Regions from separate parts of the Marinobacterium sp. xm-g-48 genome, predicted to be linked through region 1. Evidence: predicted binding sites of a transcription regulator. Region 1 holds the regulator's gene; each other region holds the start of a gene.
The links. Region 1 encodes LexA, which represses DNA repair genes until DNA is damaged. Its sites were predicted from a motif close to TACTGTNTANNTANACAGTA; they were not measured.
Positions count from the first base shown of each region.

Region 1 (4,083 bases):
GTTGTGGTAAATGTGGCTCCTCTATGGACTCCTACTTGATCGATGAGAAGCGCAAGTTACACATCTGTGGTAACAACCCAGATTGTGACGGCTTTGAGGTCGAAGAGGGTAACTACCGTATCAAGGGCTATGAAGGCCCTGTAGTCGAGTGTGATAAGTGTAGCGCTGAGATGCACCTTAAAACGGGCCGTTTCGGTAAGTTCTTTGGTTGTACCAACTCAGAGTGTAAAAACACACGTAAGCTGCTCAAGAATGGTGAAGTGGCTCCGCCTAAGATGGATCCAGTTCCGATGCCGGAGCTTAAGTGTCAGAAGGTTGACGATACCTACATCCTGCGTGATGGAGCCAGTGGTCTATTCCTGGCAGCAAGCCAATTCCCACGTAATCGTGAGACCCGTGCACCTCTGGTCAAAGAGTTGATTCCACATAAAAATGCGATTGACCCTAAATATCACTTCTTAATGGAAGGACCTCAGCAAGATGAGCAGGGTAACCCCGCTCAAATACGTTACAGCCGCAAAACCAAAGAGCAGTACCTTATGACGGAAGTTGACGGTAAGGCGACTGGTTGGAGAGCTTACTTCACCAATGGTATGTGGCAAATTGAAGCAGCCAAAGCTAAGAAGCGTTAATGGCTGACCTATACTCCCAGCGTGTGAATCAAACACTCGCGTTTGCACAATACGCGCTGGTGGGTATCAACACTGAGTTGACCGGTGAATCGACCAATCGTATGAAGCTTCGTGGCCTGCAAGAGGCTGCGCTGTTTCATTTAGACAGCGCCTATAAAGCCTATCTTAATGAGTTGGCTGAACGTGAGCGTGTCCTGCTGACCCAGTCGACACCCTCTGAATTGAGCAAGGCTTTTAAGCAACAGGGAATCCATTCCAGTGAGTTGGATGAGATGGAGCTGCTCTGTCAGGATTCCGGTAGTTGGTTGTCTAAGTTGATCAGTGCCATCAAAGCTATTCATAAACCCCTACCTCCCTCGCAAGAGAGCGCTAGCCAATCTGACATAGCAATTATAGATTTGGCCAAAGAATCGAGCCTTGAGGAGCAACTGGAGACTGAGTTGCAGGGGTGGTTTGAGCAGTTACGAGCGATGATCCTAAGACATCGCTCTAACGCGCAAGAGTGGTAAACTCAGTTCATTCCTTTCGTTTCAACACCCTTCACAAAAAGATGATCATTTAGATAGTGTCCTGTTGCATCACCAAGAGGGGCTGATTTGCGACTGCTCACATCCATCTGAACAATGGTCGTCTCTGCCGTCGCGACACAGACATCATCTTGGAATAGCACCTGGTAGAGTCCAAATGAGCTGGTACCCACGCGAGTTACACCGGTGCCAATATCCAGACGTCCTGGCCAAGTGATCTCACCTAGAAAGTTCAAATGCAGACTGGCAATGACAAATTCGCAATTGTCATTGGCGAGTGGGTCTTTTGGATCGTAGAGAAATTCGACACGGCCCGTCTCTAGGTAGGTACTGAATGCGGCATTATTCACCTGGCCCTGACGATCGGTATCGGCATAACGGATCTTATCAAATGTTTGGATAGGGAAGTCGGTTAACTGATACGGCTGCTGATTTGGCTTGTGCGATCCCACACTGTTCTCCTTGTAAGTGGTGCTTCTCTATTGAGCCTATGATGGTTCTGGGTCTGATTCAAGCTAAATAAAAAAGCCGCTCAAAGAGCGGCTATGGGGGTCTTTGCTACAACGCAGCAAAGGGGGAGGCTAAATTTTTTTACGTACCAATAGACACTCTGTTTCGCTAGCGATCTGTGTGCGTTTCAGTTGGCTGACTAACGCGTCATCGGCAGGGTCGTTGTGCCAGCAGATCAGTGTGTGACAGGTTCCCGCTTGCAGTGCGCGCTGAGCCAGTTTGTCTAAACCATGGCGCTTATCACGACGAAGTATCCATACTTTTTTAAGGTCGACGCCTGCATCCGCGAGCACCTGCTTAGTTAATGATTTTGGCGGCTCTAACATAACTAGCCAGCTCTCTTTTTGACTTAATGCGGCAAGCATCGGCATAAGCATGGTGTTCAGATTTACCTGTGAGGTGTGCTGAATCAGCTCAGTCAAAACCAGTGGTTTAAGACCCGCATCATTCTGTGCAAATTGATTGTAAGCAATCATGGTGATTACCTTTAAAAGTCATTCTGTTGACGAATTACGCCAACACCCAAGCCTTCGATGGTTAACTGCTCTTCACGAAGATCAACTTTAATCGGGTCGAACTCTTCGTTCTCTGCTATCAAGTAGACCATGTGACCATCGCGGTGGAATCGTTTTACCGTGACATCTTCACCGACACGAGCAACGACTATCTGACCCTCACGTGCTTCACGTGTTTGGTGAACTGCCAAGAGATCACCATCCATAATGCCGATGTCTTTCATACTCATGCCGCGGACACGGAGTAGGTAGTCTGCTCTTGGGCGAAAGAAGTCTGAACTGATGGTGCAGTAATCATCGATGTGTTGTTCAGCGAGGATGGGTTCACCTGCGGCAACCTGACCGATGATCGCTAGGCCCTCCTGCTCCTCCTCTTCACCGACGATACGGATACCGCGAGAGGTGCCAGGGATCATCTCAATGGCCCCTTTACGTGCTAAGGCCTTTAGGTGCTCCTCTGCTGCATTGGCAGATTTAAACCCTAGATCGCGAGCAATATCGACGCGTGTAGGTGGAAATCCTGTTTCATCAATATGGCGACGGATGCAATCAAGCACCTCTTCTTGACGATTTGTAAGCTTCATAAACGCCCCCTATGACAGTACTGATTGGAATTTAAATGACTGTCTGTTTATTCAGTATTTGTATTTTTATACAGTATTTTAAATGTCGTCAAGTTTTTTCTGTTTGTATATCCAGTATTTTTGTATGATGGCCAACTAATTCGGAGGCGATGTGCTTAACAAAGAGACCCAAACCACCATACAGACAGCTTATCGCGCATTTCTAAATGCTCGCGATTTAAAGGCTCGTTATGCACAAAAGCATATGATTGCAGCGGTCGCACGGCAGTTGGGTGGTATCTTGTCGGACGATGCGGGTCAGCGTCTGGGTGAAAATCATCTGGTCGCCGTAGAGGCTGGAACGGGCACCGGTAAAACCATTGCTTACCTGCTGGCCGCACTTCCAATAGCGCAGGCTAAAGGTAAAACGCTGATCATTTCCACTGCTACCGTTGCACTTCAGGAACAGCTCTTATTGAAAGATCTTCCTGAGTTGGCTGAGCACGCTGGTATTGAATTTAAGTACGAAATTGCCAAAGGGCGTCGGCGCTACCTCTGTGTTAGCCGATTAGAGTCTCTTCTTAGTAATCAGCAGGATCTTTCACAGTCAGCCCTGTTTGAAGATGAGTTGGCCCAAGTTTTGGGGCCTGAACAGATCAAAGAGTACAGCGGCCTGTTGGATGAGTTTGCCAGTGGTCGTTGGAAGGGTGATCGTGATGAGCTAGAGCGCAACCTGGATGATGAGACCTGGATGCCGCTTACCTCAGACCATATGCAGTGTACCAATCGTCGCTGTGCGCATTTCAACGCCTGTCCGTTTTATCGTGCTAGGGCCGATATTGAGACAACCGATCTCTTGGTGGTCAACCACGATCTTGTACTGGCTGACTTGGCGTTAGGCGGTGGTGCGATTCTTCCTGAACCGGCCGATTCAATCTACATATTTGATGAGGCGCATCATCTGGGTGATAAGGCGACTAACCACTTCGCGCTCTCTATGCGAGTTAAAGCGAGTGAAAAGGCCTTCAAAACCCTGGAGCGTCAGTTAAAAGGGCTGTTGGATGAAGCGGATTCTGCATTGGTTTTGCAAGATCCAATCAGTCGTATTCAATCCAGTCTCAATGTGGTTCAGGGGCATTTGCAGCGTCTGGACGATCTAGTCTCTGAACAGTTTTTGCCACTCCCGGTGGATGAGCGCAGGTTGCGCTACCCGCAAGGCAGGGTACCCGACAGTTTGGCTAGCCTGACACGTGAATTGGCTCAGTTTTTATCACAGGTTGATCCTCAGTTAGAGAAGATTATTAATGCCCTTAAAGGGGCGATGGAAGATGAAGAG
Region 1 covers NZ_WBYQ01000002.1:41,467-45,549, forward strand. Annotated here, with positions in the region: gene topA (type I DNA topoisomerase) at 1-632, shown strand, start outside; gene XMG48_RS04140 (DUF6586 family protein) at 632-1,141, shown strand; gene XMG48_RS04145 (thioesterase family protein) at 1,144-1,611, opposite strand; gene XMG48_RS04150 (SulA-like leucine-rich domain-containing protein) at 1,741-2,145, opposite strand; gene lexA (transcriptional repressor LexA) at 2,157-2,768, opposite strand; gene dinG (ATP-dependent DNA helicase DinG) at 2,920-4,083, shown strand, end outside.

Region 2 (4,083 bases), on a different contig from region 1:
AGAACAATACCTACTAGGAAGAGCAGGGCGTAACCGATGCGCATAACATCGCCACGGTTAGATGCTGTCGCTTTATCAAGCTTATTCATGTCTTTAATTTCCAAGAGAAGCTCCTCTTGCTTGGTTCATTGATTTACCACTACTTAAAGTAGTCGCTAATTTAAGTTGACGCCATTTAAATACACTTTTGTTACAAGAATGTTACACAGGTGTAATTTTTCTTTAAACAAACTGAAATGTTTTATTCACAGCGTTGTTAGATTAGCAAAACCAACGACTAGCCATTTGGTGCCTTCATAGTCGAAGTTCACTTGTACTCGGGCCTTCGGGCCGGACCCCTCAAAGTTTATGACCATGCCGTCACCAAATTTAGGGTGATTGACTCTCTGGCCTAAACTGAGCTGAGTATCGGGTACTTCGCTGGCAAAAGCGGATTGTGGTGTGAAGCTGACCTCCATATCCGAGCCACTCGAAAGCGGTCGGCGAACGCTAGCATTCAGGCGCACCTCTTCTATCAACTCCAATGGAATCTCCTGAATGAAGCGTGAAGGGCGGTTGTAGTTGTCTTGGCCATGAAGTCGGCGGGACTCAGCATAGGTCATGTAGAGTTTCTGCATGGCACGCGTAATGCCTACATAACAGAGGCGGCGCTCCTCTTCTAAACGTCCGGGCTCTTCTGCCGACATGCTGTGTGGGAACAAGCCTTCTTCCATACCGCATAGGAAGACCAGCGGGAACTCCAAGCCTTTCGCTGAGTGCAGTGTCATCAGTTGAACGCTGTCGGTATTGGGATCCGCCTGTGATTCACCGGCATCCAGTGCAGCTTGATCAAGAAAGGCTGCCAGCACGGAAGGGAACTCAGGGTTCTCCTCCTGGGACCACTGCTGCTCAAACTGGCGCGCTGCGGTCACTAGCTCTTCTAAGTTTTCGATGCGTGATTGAGCTTTTTCACCTTTCTCTTTTTCATGGTGAGCAATCAGTCCAGAGAAGCGAATGGTATGTTCTGTCCGCTCCTGCAGGGATGCCTCTTCTGTATCAACCGTCAACTGATTGACCAGATCTAAGAAGGCCTGCAGTGCATTGCCGGCACGTGCAGGTAGTTTCTTATGCTCGATAATCTCGTTCGAGGCTCGCCACATTGATATGCCTTGGCTTCGCGCGTAATCGCGTACCTCTTCAATGGTGCGGGTGCCGATGCCTCGGGTTGGCACGTTAATGACGCGCTCCATCGCCGTATCGTCATCGCGGTTGGCTATTAGGCGCAGGTAGGCGAGGGCATTTTTAATCTCTAAACGCTCATAGAATCGTTGGCCGCCATAGATGCGATAGGGAATTGCGGCACGGATCAGCATCTCCTCAAGCACACGGGATTGTGCGTTGGAACGGTAGAGAATGGCGCTCTCGTCACGACGATTACCATCCGATACCCACTGTGCGATGCGATCGACAATGAATCGCGCTTCATCCTGTTCATTAAAGGCTGCGTAGAGGCTGATAGGATCGCCTTGATTGCCCTCGGTCCACAGCTCCTTACCCAGTCGTCCAAAGTTGTTGCGAATGACGGCATTGGCCGCAGACAGAATGTTGTCTGTCGAGCGGTAGTTCTGCTCTAACTTGATGGTCTTAAGCCCACCAAAGTGTGCCTCAAGGTTTTGAATGTTCTCAATACGTGCGCCACGCCAGCCGTAAATCGACTGATCGTCATCGCCCACGGCCATCAGTTTGTGTTCACCCTGACAGAGCAGGCGCAACCAAGCGTACTGAATGGCGTTGGTGTCTTGGAACTCGTCTACTAAGACGTAACGGAAGCGCTCTTTGTAGTGCTGCAGCAGTTGTGGGTTCTTATCACGCAGCAGTTCAAGGCAGCGCAGCAGGAGTTCACCAAAATCGATCATGCCGCCGCGATCACAGGCTTGTTCATACGCCTCATAGACACGTATTAAGGTGTCTTGTACCAGGTCACCGGTGCGCTCTAGATGTTTACTGCGTAGCCCTTCATCTTTCTGTGCATTGATGTACCACTGAATCTGTTTCGGCGGCCAGCGTGAATCGTCTAATCCCATCTCCTTAGAGATGCGTTTAACCAAACGTAACTGGTCATCGGAGTCCATGATCTGGAAGTTCTCACGCAGCCCGGCCTCTTGCCAGTGCGAGCGAAGCAGTCGGTGCGCCAAGCCGTGGAAAGTACCGACCCACATGCCATGCACATTGACGTTGAGCAGGCTCTCGATACGTCCACGCATCTCTTTAGCCGCTTTATTAGTAAAGGTAACCGCCAATATCGAATAGGGTGAAATCTGCTCGGCTTCTATCAACCAAGCGATTCGGTGAACCAAGACACGCGTCTTGCCTGATCCTGCACCGGCCAGCACCAGAAGGTTGCTAATATCCGCGGTAACCGCTTCACGCTGCGCATCGTTGAGGGAGTCGATAATGTGAGTTACATCCATAGTGCCGCACTGCTCAAAAAGAGAAATTACTGAATGGGCGTACAGTATACGCATAATTATTATGGGAGTCTTGGCATTCCTACGCAGCAAACTTACACTGGGATGACATATCCACCTTCATTGAGTAGTGAATGCCCTTATCTGCTGACCATACGACTGCCCGTTTGGCTGAGTATCAAGCCAACCCTGTTACCGGGCCGAGGCTGCTCTTTTTCAGCGGTGGCACTGCGTTGAATGGCTTTTCGCAGATACTCAAACGATACACTCATAATTCTATTCATTTAGTGACCCCCTTTGACTCTGGCGGCAGCTCCGCTGTGTTGCGAAAAGCATTTGATATGCCTGCTGTTGGCGATTTGCGCTCCCGCATGATGGCGTTAGCTGACGCTTCACTCGACGGTCACCCTGAAGTGACCGAGCTGTTTGCGTACCGCCTGCCGACCGATGAATCACAGTCGTTATTACGTGCAAGGGTCGAGGCGATGCAACAACGCAACGACAGGCGCGTTCAGTCCATTCCCGAGCCAGTTCAGAGCATTATTTGTGATTTTTTAAACTACTTTCTTGAGTCAGCCCCCAAGGATTTTGACTTCAGGCGAGCCAGTATTGGTAATCTGATATTGGCGGGGGGCTACCTGAGCCATAATCGATCATTAGATCCTATTGCTCTGCTGTTTAGTCGTCTGGTTCATGTTAGAGGCCAAGTACGCACTGTTACGGACGAGTGCGGTGAACTGAAAGTGACGACAGAGAGTGGGCGAGAGATCATCGGGCAGCATCGGATGACAGGAAAAGAGTCCCAGCCATTAAATGAGCGTATCGCCTTACTTGATCTGCATTTGCCGCAGGGCACGGAATCGCATTTGGCTGATCAAGAGAGAGGTTGGATCAATTCAGCAGATCTGGTCGTCTTCCCGCCCGGTAGTTTCTATAGCAGTATTCTGGCTAACCTACTCCCCAAAGGGGTGGGTAAAGCGATCATGGATAACCCTGCCAGCAAAGTGTATGTCCCAAATTTAGGTATGGATCCTGAGCAGTTTGGTATGACCTTGCAGGAGCAGGTTGAGCAGTTGGAACGATTTGTTGCTCGAGATGCAGGCGGTGGTTTTCAAGGTGGATCGGAGCGCTGTATCGATATTCTGCTGACCGATTCCACACTGTTGAGTGGCATTGATGCAGAGTTTCTAAACTGGCTTGGTAAGCGTGGCATTCAGCTTTTGGATGTTGATCTGGCTAATCCTGAACGCACAGATCGCTACGACGAGATTAAGTTGGCGGAAGCTTTATTATCACTGGCATAGATAGATGGGTCAGACCATATATGACCTTCGGTCTGACACCACTCTCTTAAATGTAGAAATTCGTTCCTACAGCTGACTCGGCGATTTAATTCGGTGCATCAGCACCTGTTTAAACTCATCAGGGTCTTTCAGTGTCTTATCGCTGCCGTTGCCTTGCTGGGCATCAACCCAAGGCTCAAGGCGTGATAGCCAAAAACGCATCGCGGCGGTACGAGTCAGCTGCGGCCAAACCTCATGCTCTTCTGCACTAAAGGGGCGAATCGCTGAATAGGCTTTTAACAGCGCTTGCTCTCTCACCGGATCAATCTGCAGATTCTCATCCAGACACCAAT
Region 2 covers NZ_WBYQ01000006.1:24,036-28,118, forward strand. Annotated here, with positions in the region: gene XMG48_RS09550 (inorganic phosphate transporter) at 1-89, opposite strand, end outside; gene uvrD (DNA helicase II) at 246-2,450, opposite strand; gene XMG48_RS09560 (GAK system CofD-like protein) at 2,582-3,751, shown strand; gene XMG48_RS09565 (homoserine kinase) at 3,818-4,083, opposite strand, start outside.
Region 2: the regulator LexA is predicted to act here: its motif matches at 2,478-2,497, upstream of uvrD (DNA helicase II).

Region 3 (4,083 bases), on a different contig from region 1:
ACGTGCACCTTGCGGTTTTTTGACGGTTGTTCTGACAATTAACGAATCATCAAGCCTAGCCGGCGCTAAATATTGCGCCTCCACCGAACCAACCACAAAAATCAAATTTTGCTGTGACAGTTCGTGCTGCGACCAACCCGCCGAACGCAACAACTCCGTCCGAGCACGCTCCATAAATTTTAGATAATTAACGTAGTAAACAATACCGCCAAAATCGGTATCTTCTATGTAGACTCTGACAGGCCACTGAAACGCCATAATAAACTAGTTTCCTTCAGGCTTATCGACACCAAAGTATCGGTAAGCATGGTCGGTTAGCACCCGCCCTCTTGGCGTGCGCATGACAAAACCTTGCTGAATCAAATAGGGCTCGAGAACGTCTTCGATGGTGTCACGCTCTTCGCTAATGGCTGCCGCAAGACTGTCCACACCAACAGGACCACCACCAAACTTTTCTAGCATGGCGAGCAGCATTCGACGGTCCATGTGATCAAAACCATGTTGATCGACATTGAGCATATTCAATGCCAGATCAGCCATCTCTTCGGTGATACGCCCATCCCCTTTCACTTCAGAGAAGTCACGTGCACGGCGCAGGAGCCGGTTGGCAATACGAGGAGTACCGCGAGAACGACGTGCAATCTCGTGCGCACCACCCTCATCGATTTCAGAACCACTTAAACGTGCCGTTCGCATGACAATATTGGTCAGATCGGCAATCGAATAGAACTCTAACCGCTGCACAATACCGAAACGATCACGCAGTGGTGACGTCAATAAGCCGGCACGTGTCGTAGCACCGACTAACGTAAAGGGGGGCAGTTCCAGTTTGATCGATCGTGCAGCTGGGCCTTCACCGATCATGATATCGAGCTGGTAGTCCTCCATCGCGGGATAGAGTACCTCTTCGACACTGGCACTGAGTCGATGAATCTCGTCTATGAAGAGCACATCTCCCGGCTCAAGATTGGTCAGAAGAGCTGCAATATCACCCGCTTTCTCTAAAACAGGGCCAGAGGTGGTTTTAATTTCACTGCCCATCTCATTGGCAATAATATTGGCCAGTGTGGTTTTACCCAATCCTGGCGGGCCAAAGATCAGAGTATGATCCAGTGCTTCATTACGCTTGCGAGCGGCATGGATGAAGATCTCCATCTGCTCTCGAACTTGCGGCTGACCTTCATAGTCTTGAAGTGTCTTAGGGCGAACCGCGCGATCATGCACCTCTTCATTGGGTGTCTTAACCGGCGATATAAAACGATCAGGTTCAATCTGCATCTTAGCTTGCCACCATCATCTTAAGTGCCTGACGAATCAACGATTCTGTATCGGCCGTCTCACCCAATTCGGTGACCGCTTTTTCAATCGCCTTAGTTGCTTGCAGCGGTTTATAACCCAATGCGACCAGTGCCGTCTCTGCATCTGCTCTGTAATCGACGGTAGGCTTCGCATCCACGATGGGCATTGCAAAATCACTCAGTTCCGCTTCAACACGGGTCGGTAGCTCAAGTCGATCCAGCTTATCCTTCATCTCGATGATTAAACGCTCAGCGGTTTTTTTACCGACACCCGGCAGACGTACCAGGGCTGTACTGTCCTCATGCTGAACCGTTCGAATGAACTCTTGGACGGAGATACCCGAAAGAATGGTCAACGCCAACTTAGGCCCCACCCCATTCACCTTGATCAGGGTTCGAAACAGAGTGCGTTCGTTTTTGTCGGCAAATCCATAAAGAAGCTGTGCATCTTCACGCACAACGAAGTGTGTATACAGCGTTACAAAGGTGCCGACGTCCGGCAATTTGTAGAAGGTATTCATGGATGCTTCCAATTCATAACCGACACCGGAAACATCTATCAGCAACTCTGGAGGTGACTTCTCTACCAATTCACCTGTTAAACGACCTATCACAATCTGACCTCAATAAAGTAACGCATTGATATTATTCGAAAGCACTTACAATCTCCATCGCCCTTTTACTGAACGACGAGTTCCCGCTGTCGCTATTAAGCCTTGACGGGTATAGGCATGACAGAGTGCGATGGCCAGCCCATCAGCCGCATCGACCTGTGGCAACCCCGGAAGTGACAAAATACGCTGCACCATCATCTGGACCTGCCCCTTATCCGCAGCGCCAGTTCCAGCTACTGCCTGCTTCACCAGGCGTGCCGCATATTCATGAACCTCTACACCCCGATTGACGGCCGCTACGATAGCGGCCCCTCGTGCCTGCCCTAACTTAAGCGCAGAGTCAGCGTTACGAGACATAAAGACCTGCTCTATCGCACACTCTTGAGGCTGGTAGCGCTCAATCAGTTCAGAGACACCGCTAAAGACTTGATTTAACTTATCAGGAAGGGTCGCATCCGCGATTTTGATACAACCACTGGCAACGTACTCAGCCTTATTACCCTGAGCATTGATGATGCCGTATCCGGTAATTCTTGAACCTGGGTCGATTCCCAATATCAGCATCGGTCGCCTGTCGTAGAGATTGTTTTAATGCTGTATATACTAACAGTAGTTGTGATTGAGACCAATACCTTAAACAGACAGCGGTTGACAGGCTAAAGCCAGTCACCGGAGCATTAAATTCGATTAGCAAGTCCAATCGATCGCGGTTTGGCGCGGGGCGCCAATACGCTCCTATAGTAGGACTTTGCAACGATCTCTCTGCGTAGCTCGACTGTAGGAGCGAATTTGAGCGCAGCGAAAAACCGCGATCAACTCGCATCTGCGAGTTGTAAGTCTTTCAGCATTTTCCAGAGACACAAAAAAACCGGCTTACTGCCGGTTTTTTTTAATCAAACACTCGATTAAGGTGTTTTACGCAACTTGATGTTTAGGTCACGCAGTTGAGCCGCGCTCACTTCTCCCGGTGCTTCAGTCATTGGACAAGCCGCTGACTGAGTTTTAGGGAAGGCGATCACTTCACGAATCGAAGTAGAACCTGTCATCAACATAATCAAGCGATCAAGACCGAACGCCAGACCCGCATGTGGTGGCGCACCGAACTTAAGCGCGTTCAATAGGAAGCCAAACTTCTCGTCCGCCTCTTCATCACTGATACCCAGTACTTTGAAGACCGCTTTCTGCATCTCTTGATCGTGGATACGAACCGAACCACCACCAAGCTCACAACCGTTAAGAACCATATCGTAGGCACGTGACAGCTGACCTTCAGGCTGAGCAATCAACTCCTCTGGTGAACAGCTCGGTGCTGTGAATGGGTGGTGAAGCGCTGTCATGCTGCCATCGGAGTTCTCTTCAAACATTGGGAAGTCGACAACCCATAGTGGCGCCCACTCACGCTCAAGCATGTTAAGGTCTTCACCCACTTTGATACGCAGCGCACCCAAGGCTTCGTTAACGATGTTGGCTTTATCCGCACCGAAGAAGACAAGATCACCATCTTTCGCTTCAAGGCGCTCCATAATCTGCAGCGCAATCTCTGCACCCAAGAACTTAACAATTGGAGACTGAAGGCCTTCAGCGCCAGCCGCTAGATCATTCACTTTAATCCACGCCAAACCTTTCGCACCGTAGATTGATACGAACTTAGTGTACTCATCAATCTGCTTACGAGTCAGCTCTGAACCGCCCGGTACTTTAAGAGCCGCGACGCGACCTTTTGGATCCGTTGCTGGGCCAGCAAACACTTTAAAGTCGACAGTTGCGACAAGGTCTGCAACATCAACCAATTCCATAGGAATACGCAGGTCTGGCTTATCAGAACCAAAACGCTGCATCGCCTCAGAGTATGGCATGTGCGGGAACTCGCCTAGATCGATGTTCAATTGATCTTTGAACAGGCCACGGATCATATTTTCAGTGATTGCCATCACCTCGTGCTCATCAAGGAATGAGGTCTCGATATCGATCTGAGTGAACTCTGGCTGACGATCAGCACGCAGGTCTTCATCACGGAAACACTTAGCAATTTGGTAGTAGCGATCAAAGCCAGAGACCATCAGCAGTTGTTTAAACAGCTGTGGTGACTGAGGCAGTGCGAAGAAGCTACCTTCATGAGTACGGCTTGGGACTAGGTAGTCACGTGCACCCTCTGGTGTAGCACGAGTCAG
Region 3 covers NZ_WBYQ01000008.1:37,213-41,295, forward strand. Annotated here, with positions in the region: gene ybgC (tol-pal system-associated acyl-CoA thioesterase) at 1-258, opposite strand, end outside; gene ruvB (Holliday junction branch migration DNA helicase RuvB) at 265-1,278, opposite strand; gene ruvA (Holliday junction branch migration protein RuvA) at 1,280-1,912, opposite strand; gene ruvC (crossover junction endodeoxyribonuclease RuvC) at 1,958-2,476, opposite strand; gene aspS (aspartate--tRNA ligase) at 2,818-4,083, opposite strand, start outside.
Region 3: the regulator LexA is predicted to act here: its motif matches at 2,505-2,524, upstream of ruvC (crossover junction endodeoxyribonuclease RuvC).

Region 4 (4,083 bases), on a different contig from region 1:
AAACGTTTAGGATACCGTTAGCATCGATGTCGAAAGTCACTTCGATCTGCGGCATGCCACGTGGTGCTGGTGGGATATCGGCAAGGTCGAAACGGCCTAGCGACTTGTTCTGAGTCGCTTGCTTACGCTCACCCTGAACAACGTGAATGGTTACCGCTGTCTGGTTGTCTTCCGCTGTCGAGAAGGTCTGCGACTTACGCGTTGGGATCGTCGTGTTCTTGTCGATCAGTGGTGTCGCAACGCCACCCATTGTTTCGATACCTAGAGTCAGTGGTGTTACGTCCAGTAGAAGAACGTCTTTCACATCACCTGACAGTACCGCACCCTGAAGCGCAGCACCCATCGCTACCGCTTCGTCTGGGTTAACGTCTTTACGTGGCTCTTTACCGAAGAACTCAGCCACTTTCGCCTGCACCATTGGCATACGAGTCTGACCACCGACGAGGATAACGTCGTCGATCTCAGAAGCGGATAGGCCAGCATCTTGTAGTGCAATGCGACATGGCTCAAGTGAACGTTGAACAAGGTCTTCAACCAGTGACTCTAGCTTCGAACGAGACAGTTTAACGTTCAAGTGCTTAGGACCTGTTGCATCCGCTGTGATGTATGGCAGGTTAACGTCAGTAGACTGTGCCGATGATAGCTCAACTTTCGCTTTCTCACCCGCCTCTTTTAGACGCTGTAGCGCTAGCGGATCGTTATGTAGATCGATGCCAGACTCTTTCTTGAACTCGTCTGCTAGGTAGTTGATAACCGCAAGGTCGAAGTCTTCACCACCTAGGAATGTATCACCGTTGGTTGCAAGTACTTCAAACTGGTGCTCGCCATCAACGTCTGCAATTTCGATGATCGAGATATCGAAAGTACCACCACCTAGGTCGTACACTGCGATCGTGCGATCGCCGGCAGCTTTATCCATGCCATACGCAAGAGCTGCAGCGGTTGGCTCGTTGATGATACGTTTAACTTCTAAGCCTGCGATACGACCCGCATCTTTTGTTGCTTGACGCTGAGAGTCGTTGAAGTAAGCAGGAACCGTGATAACCGCTTCCGTTACCGATTCGCCTAGGTAATCTTCAGCAGTCTTCTTCATCTTCTTAAGAACTTCTGCAGAGATCTGAGGCGGTGCTAGCTTCTCGCCTTTTACCTCAACCCACGCATCGCCATTGTCCGCTTTAGCGATGTTGTAAGGCACCATTTTGATGTCTTTCTGTACAACATCGTCTTCAAAACGACGACCGATTAGACGCTTGATCGCAAATAGAGTGTTGTCTGGGTTAGTAACTGCCTGACGTTTCGCCGACTGACCAACCAGAGTTTCGCCTTCTGCCGAGTAAGCAATGATCGACGGAGTGGTACGATCGCCTTCAGCGTTCTCAATAACTTTAGTTTTATCGCCTTCAAGTACTGCTACACACGAGTTGGTAGTACCTAGGTCAATACCGATGATTTTACCCATGTTTAAATCTCCTAATGACACCGCGCTGGGTGTTTAAAACTGTTTTACCTTAACCCCTATATGGGTGTGGTCTTTCAAATATCAAGTCTGGTTTATAAAAAGGTCTTAACCTTTAGCGACCATCACCATCGCAGGACGAACTAAGCGACCATTAAGTAGGTAGCCCTTCTGCATCACCGCAATGACAGAGTTTGGAGCTGCACCTTCCGCTTCAACCATCGACATCGCTTGATGGTGCTCTGGGTTGAACGCCTCACCCTCTGGGTTGATCACTTCTAGATTGAATTTAGCAACGCCATCGATGAACATTTTGTGCGTCATCTCAACGCCTTCACGAAGCGGTTTAACTACCTCATCTTCGACCTGGCTCGCCTCAATAGCGCGCTCTAGACTGTCGATGACCGGCAGTAGTTCTTCGGCAAATTTCTCAACAGCAAACTTACGCGCTTTATCCACCTCAACCTCAGCACGACGGCGCTGGTTAGCGATCTCCGCTTGGGCACGAGGTTCAAGCTCTGCCAGCTGTTTTTGCAGCTCAGCAATCGTCGCATTCGCAGCGGCTAGCTCTTCTTGAAGGGATTCAACGGTCAGCTCTTCCGTCTCAACCAGTTCAGGCTCCACAAGATTCTCTTCAGCCGTCGCGTCGACTTGACTCTCTTCAACCTGATCTTGGTGTGTCTGATCTTCATTCGCCATGGTGTTATCTCCAGAATCATTCAATCTTGTCTCCTATGTGGTATCGACCATCTGAAATTCAACCCTTCCACGCGCTTTTTTGACCTAAGACTGCACTTTTCTATTGCCTAATACACAAACATTGGTTAAAAATACAGTAACTGTATATCTAAACAGGTATTAAGCCATGTTAACGCTACTCAGCATCCGAAACTTTGCGATCGTCTCAACACTCGACCTAGAACTGAAATCGGGCATGACCGTCGTCAGCGGTGAGACCGGTGCCGGCAAATCGATCATGCTTGATGCACTGGGATTAGCCTTAGGCAAACGCGCTGAAGCCGACTCGGTTCGAGAAGGGGCAAAACGAGCTGAGATTAGCGCCGCGTTCGATATACAAGCACTACCCGATGCGAAACGCTGGTTAGAGGCGAATGAGCTAGAGTCGGAAGAGATCAACGAGTGTATTTTACGCCGCACACTGAGTGCCGACGGTCGCAGCCGAAGCTATATTAATGGCCACCCCTGCCCACTGAACCGCGTCAAAGAGCTGGGTGAGCTGCTTGTCGACATACACGGCCAGCACGAACACCAACGTCTATTAAAGCGCGATTTTCACCGCACCCTGCTCGACAACTACGCCAAAGCCAATGAGACAGCACAGGAAGTACGTAAACTCTTTACCCAGTGGCAATCAAAGCAGAGTGAGTTGAAACGCCTTCAAGACATGAGTGAAGAGGCGAATGCGCAACTGCAACTGCTGAGCTATCAAACGGAAGAGCTCAACCGTTTAGACCCTCAAACAGGTGAACTGCAAGCCTTAGAAGAGGAGCAGAAGATACTCTCCAACGCAGGGTCAATCCTTAACAGTGGCCAACAGATCCAGATGCTTCTTAGCGAGGGTGAAGAGAGCAACGCCACAGCGGTACTCAACCAAGCACTGCACCTATTGGGCGACATCGAAGCGGACTCACCTGCACTACAGCAGACCGCCGAGATGCTAAACGCTGCTCTGATTCAAGTGGAAGAGGCCGAACGCGAGTTGAGCCATTTTGTTCAACGAGTTGAGTTGGACCCTGAGCGCTTACAAGAGGTGGAAGATCGCTTAACCAGCATCTACGATCTAGCCAGGAAACACCGCATTGCGCCAGAGCAGTTACCGGAATTAAAAGACCAACTAAATACTGAACTCGACTCTTTGGCTCATGTCGATGAGAACTTAGAGCAACTCGAATCCGAGGTTGCTACGGCTAATGCCGCATTGATTGAGAAAGCTCGCCAACTCAGCAAACTACGCAGCAAAGCAGCCAAACAGCTTGATAAAGAGGTGAATGAACAACTTGCCATGCTGGGCATGAACAGCGCGCGTTTCACAGCCAGTTTGAGTGATATCGATCCTAAATACATTACGGCTCAGGGCTTGGAAGAGATTGAGTTCCTGATCAATACCAATCAGGGCCAAACCGCAAAACCGCTGGCCAAAATTGCCTCGGGTGGTGAACTGTCACGAATTAGCCTTGCGATTCAAGTTGTAACGGCTAAGACGACTGACACCCCGACACTCATTTTTGACGAAGTCGATGTCGGTATTGGCGGAGGCATTGCCGAAGTCGTTGGCCGACTGTTACGTCATTTGAGTGAACGAGCACAGATTCTCTGTGTCACACACCAACCTCAGGTGGCTTCACAAGGAACCCAACACCTGTTTGTCAGCAAAGGCGCAGACACCGGTTCGGTTGAGACCAAAATCACACCACTCACCGAAAATCAGCGCATTAATGAGATCGCTCGAATGCTGGGTGGACTTGAGATGACTGATACCACCCTTGAGCACGCTAAAGAGATGCTGACCAGCGCGCTATAGACTGGTCGATTCAAACAGTGGCGTGTAAACTAATGCCACTTTGAACAGTAACAGGAACAACCTGAACATGCGCAAGCTCATCATC
Region 4 covers NZ_WBYQ01000001.1:193,548-197,630, reverse strand. Annotated here, with positions in the region: gene dnaK (molecular chaperone DnaK) at 1-1,459, opposite strand, end outside; gene grpE (nucleotide exchange factor GrpE) at 1,565-2,155, opposite strand; gene recN (DNA repair protein RecN) at 2,322-3,998, shown strand; gene XMG48_RS00970 (outer membrane protein assembly factor BamE) at 4,066-4,083, shown strand, end outside.
Region 4: the regulator LexA is predicted to act here: its motif matches at 2,294-2,313, upstream of recN (DNA repair protein RecN).